2 regions of the Thioalkalivibrio sp. ALE25 genome follow, and region 1 is predicted to be linked to the other one. Evidence: predicted binding sites of a transcription regulator. Region 1 holds the regulator's gene; the other holds the start of a gene.
The links. Region 1 encodes sigma-54, which starts transcription at its own class of promoters, with help from an activator protein. Its sites were predicted from a motif close to TGGCANGNTNCNTGCTT; they were not measured.

Region 2: flgA (flagellar basal body P-ring formation chaperone FlgA) is a predicted target of sigma-54. The motif match lies at 3,210-3,226, and genes of this name have one in related genera.

The regions. Positions count from the first base shown of each region.
Region 1 is NZ_KB897925.1:163,256-167,859, reverse strand. Features, by position in the region: gene lptB (LPS export ABC transporter ATP-binding protein) at 1-751, shown strand, start outside; gene C996_RS0100855 (RNA polymerase factor sigma-54) at 841-2,322, shown strand; gene hpf (ribosome hibernation-promoting factor, HPF/YfiA family) at 2,339-2,677, shown strand; gene C996_RS0100845 (PTS sugar transporter subunit IIA) at 2,681-3,148, shown strand; gene hprK (HPr(Ser) kinase/phosphatase) at 3,200-4,231, shown strand; gene rapZ (RNase adapter RapZ) at 4,239-4,604, shown strand, end outside.
Region 2 is NZ_KB897934.1:67,585-72,188, forward strand. Features, by position in the region: gene C996_RS0110100 (MerR family transcriptional regulator) at 1-257, shown strand, start outside; tRNA gene C996_RS0110105 (tRNA-Pro) at 545-621, shown strand; gene C996_RS0110110 (flagellar brake protein) at 694-1,410, opposite strand; gene C996_RS0110115 (flagella synthesis protein FlgN) at 1,494-1,979, opposite strand; gene flgM (flagellar biosynthesis anti-sigma factor FlgM) at 1,995-2,309, opposite strand; gene flgA (flagellar basal body P-ring formation chaperone FlgA) at 2,416-3,105, opposite strand; gene C996_RS0110130 (chemotaxis protein CheV) at 3,401-4,339, shown strand; gene C996_RS0110135 (protein-glutamate O-methyltransferase CheR) at 4,545-4,604, shown strand, end outside.

The DNA of each region.
Region 1 (4,604 bases):
CCCGGCGCCAGCACCCGCCGAGGCCCGTGATCGCCTGATCGGGCGCGAACTGACCAAGCGCTACGGCCAGCGCACCGTGCTCGACCAGGTGGATGTCGACCTCGCACCGGGCGAGGTGGTCGGCCTGCTGGGTCCCAACGGCGCCGGCAAGACCACCTGCTTCTACAGCCTGGTCGGGCTGATCCGCCCTAACGCCGGGCGCATCACCCTGGGCGGGCACGACATCACCCGCGCGCCCATCCACGTGCGCGCCCGCGCCGGTCTCGGCTACCTGCCCCAGGAGGCCTCGATCTTTCGCCGCCTGAGCGTGTGGGACAACCTGCAGGCCGTGCTGGAACTGCGTCCCGGACTGGACCGCCACGAACGCCGGCGTATCGGCGACGCGCTGATCGAGGAGTTTCAGCTCGAGACCGTGCGCCACAGCCCCGGGATCGCGCTGTCCGGCGGCGAACGTCGGCGCGCCGAGATTGCGCGGGCCCTGGCCGGTGACCCGCAATTCATCTGCCTGGACGAGCCCTTTGCCGGGGTGGACCCGATCTCGGTGGGCGATATCCAGGATGTAATTCGCCACCTTGCAGCGCGCGGCATCGGGGTTCTGATCTCCGATCACAACGTGCGCGAGACCCTCGGGATCTGCCACAGGGCCTATATTCTGAGCGAGGGGCGCCTGCTGGCCGCCGGGACACCCGACGAGCTACTGGCCGACCCCCAGGTGCGCCGGGTCTATCTCGGCGAGAATTTCCGCCTGTGATTCCGGCACGCGCACAACCCGCGCCGGTGCACAAACCACGAGGCAGCATTTAAGATCGCTCTTATGGTCACCCGCGACCCGCACAGCCAATGCTGAAACCCGGCCTGAATCTTCAGCTGGGTCAGACGCTCACCATGACCCCGCAACTGCAGCAGGCGATCCGCCTGTTGCAGTTGTCCACGCTCGAGCTGCAGGTGGAGATCCAGCAGGCGCTGGAGAGCAACCCCATGCTCGAACAGGTGGAAGACGAGGACGACATGGGCGGGGCCGAGCGCCTGGACGCGGAGGGCGAGGTGGTGGAAGGCGACCGCATGGAGGCCACTACCACCAGCGATGACGTGATTCCCGAGGAGCTCACCACCGACAGCCGCTGGGACGACATCTACGAACCGCCGCCCGCCCCCAAGGGCGTGGATGACCGCGACCCGCTGGAAAACACCAGCGACGACGACGGCGAGGGCCTGCAGGACCACCTGCTGTGGCAGCTGCACCTGAGCCACCTGACTCCGCGCGACCAGCGCATCGGCGCGGCCCTGATCGACGCGATCAGCCCCGACGGCTATCTCGAAGGCGACCTCGAGACGCTGGCCGAGACCATCAGCCGCGGCGAGGAAGAGCCCGTCGGCGTGGATGAGGTCGAGGCAGTCCTGCACTGGATCCAGCAGTGCGACCCCCTGGGCGTGGGCGCGCGCGATCTGCGCGAATGCCTGGAGATTCAGCTGCGCGAACTGGCCCCGGACGCCCCCGCCCGCGAGGCCGCCCGGGCGATCCTGGAACACGGCATGGACAGCCTGGGCAAGCGCGATTACAAAGCCCTGCAACGCCAGTCGGGTGTGCGCGACCCGGACGAACTGGCGCGCGCCCTGGACCTGATCCGCACCCTGAACCCGCGGCCGGGCGCGCAGATCAGTGCCGCCACCTCCGAATACGTGGTGCCCGATGTCTACGTGCGCCACACCCCGGAGGGCTGGCGCGTGGAGCTGAACCCGGAAATCGCGCCACGCATCCGTATCAACGACCTCTACGCCGGCATGGTGCGCCAGGTATCGGATGCCCGCGACAGTGCCTTCATGCGCGACCAGCTGCAGGAGGCGCGCTGGTTCCTGAAGAGCCTGCACAGCCGCAACGACACCCTGCTGCGCGTCGCCGAGGCGATTGTCCATCGCCAGCAAGGCTTCCTGGAACACGGCGAGGTCGCGATGCAGCCATTGATCCTGCGCGATATCGCCGAGATCCTGGAGATGCACGAATCGACCATCTCCCGGGTGACCACCCAGAAATACATGCACACCCCGCGCGGGGTCTTCGAGTTCAAGTATTTCTTCTCCAGCCATGTCGGCACCAACGACGGTGGCGAGTGTTCCGCCACCGCCATCCGTGCCATGATTCGCGAATTGATCGACGACGAACCCGCGAACAAGCCGCTCAGCGATGCCCGGCTCGCCCAGATCCTGGCGGACCGGGGCATCAATGTGGCGCGTCGCACCGTGGCCAAGTACCGCGAGGCGATGCACATCCCTTCATCCAGCGAACGCCGGCAGATGGCCTCCATGCCCACCGGCCACAAGTAACCAAGGAGTCCCGACCATGCAGATCAACCTGACCGGCCACCATGTGGACCTCACCGACGCCCTGCGCGACTACGTCAACGAGAAGTTCGCGAAGCTGGAACGCCACTTCGACAAGGTCATCGACGTGCACGTCGTGCTGACCCACGAGAAGACCCAGAACCAGTTCAACAAGGCCGAGGCGAATCTCCAGGTCAGCGGCAATCACATCCACGCGGAGGCCTCCCACGAGGACATGTACGCCGCCATCGACGCGCTGATCGACAAGGTCGACCGCCAGCTGATCAAGCACAAGGAAAAGGTCAAGGATCATCACCGGGCCGAGGGCGCCCAGCGCAACCGTGAGCAGGCCTCCTGACCCATGTCCATTGCCGAGCTGATCACCGCCGAGCGCATCCGCCTGGAGCCGGAATGCTCCAGTCAGAAGCGGGCCCTGGAGGCCCTGTCGGAACTCCTCGCCGGCGGCGGTGATGCCGGCGGACCGGGCAGCACCGCGATCTTCGAGGCCCTGTCCGCGCGCGAAAAGCTGGGCTCCACCGGCCTGGGCCATGGGGTTGCGATCCCCCATGGCCGCCTGGCCGATCTCGAGGCTCCGCGCGTGGCCGTCCTGCGCCTGGAGAGCGGCGTCGACTTCGACGCCATGGACCACGAGCCGGTCGATATCCTGATCGCTCTGCTGGTCCCGGAGGCCGCCACCAGCGATCACCTCGACCTGCTGGCCCAGCTGGCGCGCGGGCTTTCGCAACCGGACACCATTGCCGCCCTGCGCCGGGCCGGCGATGCCGCCAGCCTGGAACAGGAACTCGTCCGCCGCTTCCGCGAGGGCTGATCCCGTGCGCCCCGCACCCTGCCACGCCACCGATCCCCGCCGGCCCTGCTCATGAACGAGGCACTGGGCGAAGGCGGGATTGCCCGCGACATCAACGTGGAGAGCCTGATCCAGGCTATGGGCAACCGCCTGGATCTGCGCTTCGTGCATGGCGAGCACGCCGCCCCCGACCGCAAGCTGGTCGGCGAGGACGGGGATGACCTGCCTCTGGCCGGCCACCTCAACCTGATCCGACCCAACCGCATCCAGGTCATCGGGGACTTCGAGGCCCGCTACATCGCCGGCCTCAGCGACGACCAGCGCAACGACCTGATCCTGGAGATGGCCCGCACCGGCACCACCGCGGTGATCTTCGCCGAGGACACCTGCCCGTTCTCGGAGATGCCCCATGCCCCGCAGGAGGCGCTGCCGCTGATCCTGTGCTCCAGCACCAGCAGCCACGAGATCATCGCGCTGCTGCGCTACTTCCTGCAGCAGCGTCTGGCGCACTTCGAGGTGCGCCATGGCGTGTTCATGGAGATCCTCGGCATCGGCGTCCTGATCAGCGGGGCCTCCAGCGTCGGCAAGAGCGAGGTGGCGCTGGAGCTGATCTCGCGCGGGCACCGCCTGATCGCCGACGATGCCCCCGAGTTCGCGCGCATCGCCCCCGACATCGTGCGCGGTCACTGCCCGGCCCTGCTCCAGGACCTGCTCGAGGTACGCGGCCTGGGGGTGCTGAACATCCGCGCGATGTACGGCGACTCCGCAATCAAGGGCGGCAAGTACCTGCGGCTGATTATCGACCTGCGCGATCACGGCGAGCCCTCGCCGGTCCCCGACGACCGGCTGAACGGGCGCCGCGGCGAGATCGACATCCTCGGCCTGCGGATTCCGCTGATCAGCCTCCCGGTGGCGCCGGGTCGCAACATCGCGGTGATGATCGAGGCCGCCGTGCGCAACCACATGCTGCACATGCAGGGCTACATCGCCGGGGATGACCTGCGCGCCCGCCAGCGCCGGCAGATGAGCGGCGAGGCCGAGGAGCCGCCCTACCACCGGGCCGTGCCCGCCACGACCGTCCCTAACCCGGACCCGGAGGGCTGAGTCCGCCATGCGCCTGCTGATCGTCAGCGGTCTGTCCGGATCCGGCAAGACCGTCGCCCTGCACACCCTGGAGGACGCGGGCTATTTCTGTGTGGACAACCTCCCGCTGCCGCTGCTGCCGGACCTGATTCGCCAGGTGCGCCAGGGCCACTACGACACCGAGGGCGATCGCCACCTGGCGGTCGGCGTCGACGTGCGCAGCGGGCTGGAGGCCCTGAAGGGGTTTGCCAGCCTGCTGGCCGGGCTACGGGCGGAGGGCCTGCAGGTGGAGGTCCTGTTCCTGCAGGCCTCAAGCGACGTACTGCTGCGGCGCTACCACCTGACCCGGCGGCGTCACCCGCTGGCGCGCGATGGCGTGCCCCTGGTGGAGGCC
Region 2 (4,604 bases), on a different contig from region 1:
TGCTGCGCTACTGGGAGCAGGAATTCCCGATGCTGGCGCCGGTGAAGCGCCGCGGGAACCGCCGCTACTATCAGCGCCAGGACGTGATCCTGATCCGCCAGATCCGGGCTCTGCTGTACGAGGAGGGCTACACGATCAATGGGGCCCGCCAGAAGCTCTCCGGTGATGAGGCGAAGGGCGATCGCCAGCAGGCCCAGCAGATCATCCAGGACACCATCTCCGAGCTCGAGTCCGTACTGCGCACGCTCCGCGCCTGACCTTCCTTGTGCCCGCGTTCAGAAAGTCTTTTTGAAGCACAGAGGGCACGAAGTTCACGAAGAAGGTCTTTCGGGTCTGGTCGCGGGTTAAAGGGCCGCATCCATTGGGGCGCATCCCGTCTCCGAATCCGCGAGCCATCGATGCCTTCCGTTCCCTCGCGTTTCTCTGTGTCCTCCGTGCACTCTGTGGTGAACTAAACAGCCGTGTGCCGTGATGGGCGCTCGGTTCGCTTTGACGGTGTTGGGTGCTTTCGTGACGGCGGGGAATCGGATATAGTTCGCGGCTTCGGGGCGTGGCGCAGTCTGGTAGCGCATCTGCATGGGGTGCAGAGGGTCGCAGGTTCAAATCCTGCCGTCCCGACCAAACGGGAAGCATCAAAAAGGCCGCTTGTAGCGGCCTTTTTTGTGTCTGACGTCCGAGTTTGTCCGGGCGGGTCTATTCCATCGAGCGGCGACGCGCCTCGCGCTGGTAATGCAGCAAGGCGAGGTTGGTCTGGCGCTCCAGCCACTGGGTCATCCCGACAATCTCGAAGCCGGCGTATTCGTAGCCCTCCCGCGTACTGCGCCGCCGGTTGGCCAGGCGCAGGTCGCCCGAGAGCCGCTCACTGACGTCGGGGAGCAGCAGATTGGTGAACGCGAGGGTGGTGCCGGTCTCCAGCGTGTCGAGCGTGGCCGTGGCCAGCTCGATGCACATGCCCTGGCCCGAGAGATCGACGAGCTCGCCGATGACCGGGTCCTTCCAGCCGGGCGCGCGCAGTTCGATCTGCGGGCGCTGGGCCATGGGGATGTGAACGCGGAAGGTTTCGCGGCGCTGGAGATGCTCCAGTGTTTCGGGATAGGGGCAGGCGTACAGGGCGCCGCCTTCTTCATGTTCGATCCGGGCCACGGTGGTGGAGAAGCGTACGGCCACGCCGCGCAGCGCGGCGAATACCCGCAGGGGCATACCGGAGGTGACATGCTGGTGCGCGCGCGGCGGATTCAGTTCGTCGAGAAAGAGTTCCTTCGCGGCGGGGTCCAGCCGGACCAGGGCCGAAGTGTACAGCGGGCCGTCGGCGTCGAGCCGGACGCTGACCAGGGTGAGCTTGTGGTCTAGGTCCTTGAGAATGCCGGCGATCCGGTCCGGCTTGTCGACCGTGTAGTCGGTTTCGTCCATGCGTCCGTGACGTTAGCTGGGTGTGAGGACGCAAGGTACTGGTCGAGCATCCGAAATGCCAGCATCGGTGCGAATAAGCTGCATCAGGCTTGTGTGATACGGCGTCCGCCACGGGTGTTGGGGCGGGTGCGCCCGTAGGGGTCGTAGGTCGCCGCCGGGCCGGCCTCTTCGCCGCGCAGGATCTGCATGGAGAGCTCCACGCGCTGGCGATCGCGATCGATCAGGCGTGCGTTGCCCTGGTTGAGGGTGTTGCAGCGCTCGATGGACTGGCGCAGGGCCTGCCAGTGATCGTTGAGGACGGCACCGTCGTCCATGCGCGAGAGCAGGCGGGCCATGCCCTCGGGCGTGAATGACTCGCTCGCGGCCTCGGCGATAGCGCGCTGCTGGCGGGTCTCGGTCTCGAGTTCCTGCAGCAGCCCCTGCTTGGTCGCCACGACTTCCTGCAGGGTCTCCGGGGTGCGCGCCTCGACCGCGCGGGTCTCCTGGATCAGGGCCTCTTCCAGTTGGTGGGCCAGCCGGATCGAGGTTTCCAGGGAGCGCAGCAGGCGATGGCGCGTGTCGGTGTTCATCGGTGAGGTCCGTGATTAGCGCAGCAGGCGCTCGAGGTCGATCATGCGGTCGGCCAGCTGTTCGTTGTCCACCGGGTAGTTGCCGCTGGCGATCGCCTCGCGCAGCTCGGCCACACGCGCCGCGTCGAACGGGGCGTTCTCGCCGGCGCTGGCGGCCGAACTCATCGCCTGGGCGGCGCCGGTCAGGGTGAGCGAATCGTTACCGGTGGTCACGGCGCTATCCGACCCTTGCGCCCGGTTGGGCGCGCCGCTGGAGTCCTCGCGGCCCTTGACCGTGGAGCTCTGGCCGTCGGGGCGCAGACTGTTCGTATTGAGGCCCTTGATATCCATTGTGCCGTCCTGTCGTTGTAACTGTGCTGCAAGTGTTTACGGCCGCGTGTGCTGAAACTGTAGCCCTGTGGCGGTGGTTTTTGTAACACCAATCACAGAGTCGGCATCAAAGTGTCACCCGGACGTGCCCGGAGGGCTGGATTTCGCCCTCGACCACGCGCCCGGACGAGGTGTTCCTGACCCGGATGCGGTCCCCGAGGGTGCCGTTTTCCAGGGCCTCGCCCTGCATGCGGATGGCGATCGAGCCGTTTTCGGCAAGGATCGTGACCCGCTGGCCGCGGCTGACGATCTCGCGCTGGGTGACGTGCTGTGTGCCGATGATCTGGCCCGGACGAATGCTGCGCCGGGTCTGCTGACCGATGAGGGCCGACTTGTCTTCATGATAACTGCCCGCGTGGCGTGACGTCTCGATGCGCTGGAAGCGCAGATCGCCGCTGGTCAGCGTGTGCTGGCGAGGGAGGTTGCGACTGGCCACCAGCACCTGAGCGTAACGTTCCACCGTGGCCGGGACATACAGCTGCCAGGTGACCGGGCCCGCACACTGAAGGTGGATCGCGGTATTGCCGTCGCGGCGGCCGCCGGGCGGGAAACGGGCGTTGAGTCCTTCATGGCAGTAGGCCAGCCGGAGCCGGTTGTCGAGCTGGCCGATCTCGATATTGATGTCGTCGCTATGTTCGGCGTCCAGCTCCTGCAACAGAAACTGTTCCGCGGCCGCGCGGATCTCCGCAACGGGGTGGATCTCGGCGTGGGCCGGCACGGAGAGCGCGAACCACGCCACGAGAGCCATGAGCCCCATGGGGATGCAGCGTGATGTACAGGTTGTATGTGGATGCATATGCCGGTCCTCGCCGCCCGAGGGAATACCCCGGGTCTGCCGCGTCCGTTCGCGGACCCGAAGCTATGCAGGTTTGATGCCAGTTGTCCGGGCAGTGCCCGACTCAAGGCCCGGCGTTCGATGCCGTTATCCCTGGGAAGCGGCGCCAGAAGGCGCATACAGGCGATTGCAAATGACAGCCCGGGGGTGCGCGGTGCACACTGACCTCCCGGGAGCGGCTCGCGGCAGATGGGCGCGGGACAAGGAGAGCAGCACCATGAGTCAATTCATTGACGATGTGAACCAGCGAACGCAGCTGGTGGGTCAGAACCGGATGGAACTGCTGCTGTTCCACCTGGGTGGATCACAGACCTTCGGAATCAACGTGTTCAAGGTGCGCGAGGTGATCCCGTCGCCGCCGCTGCGCCAGATCCCGGGGTCGATGAGTGTGGTGCGCGGTGTGGCTACGCTGCGGGGCGGCACGGTGCCGATCATTGATCTGGCGCGCGCCATGGGCCTGCGCAGCGCGGCCGGTGCCAGCGACAGCGGCGACCAGAAGGTGGTGGTCACCGAGTTCAACCGTTCGGTTCAGGGGTTCTGGGTATCGGCCGTGGACCGGATCGTGAATGTGAACTGGCAGGACGTGAAGTCCCCTCCGCGTGGTACGGGGCGCGAGTCCTTCCTGGTCGCGGTCACCGAGATCGACAACAAGCTGGTCGAGATCATCGACGTGGAACGGGTGCTTTCGATCGTCAATCCTCTGCCGACCGAGGTCTCCGAGTCCATCCGAGCGGACGCCACGCCAGCGGGGGGGCGCAAGGTCGTGATCGTTGACGACTCGGTCGTGGCGCGCAAGCAGATCGAGGGGGCGATTCGCGGTCTCGGGTTCGAATACGAGGTTTTCAAGGATGGTCAGGAGGCGCTCGACTTCCTGGAGCAGAAGGCCGGGGAGGGCCCGGTTCGCGACCAGATCGAGCTGGTGATCTCGGACATCGAGATGCCACGCATGGACGGCTATACGCTGACGGCGCGGATCCGGGACAATCCCGCCCTGAAAGATCTGAAGGTGCTGCTGCATTCCTCGTTGAGCGGCGAGTTCAATACCGACATGGTCAAGCGCGCCGGGGCCGATGCGTTTCTCTCGAAATTCAACCCCGACGAACTGGCCAACGCGGTGCTCGACCAGACCGGGCGCGAGGATCAACAGGTCGAATGACCGCCGGGGGGAACGGGGTTGCCGCCCGGCAAGGCCGGGGCGGCGTCACATGGCCGACAAGGGCCCAGTGTCGTGTCCCGCCTGCGACACCGTATACTGAAACCCGCTACCGGGGATTCCCCCTGCGTTTCGTGGCGCGGGCGCCGCTGTCAAGGACTCGTCATCAGGATGCTAATCACCATGGACTGTGCTCGGGGATGAACCGGTGATCGATTCCCGCGATTACGAGGAGTTTTCCCGCTTCCTGCAGGACTGCTGCGGCCTG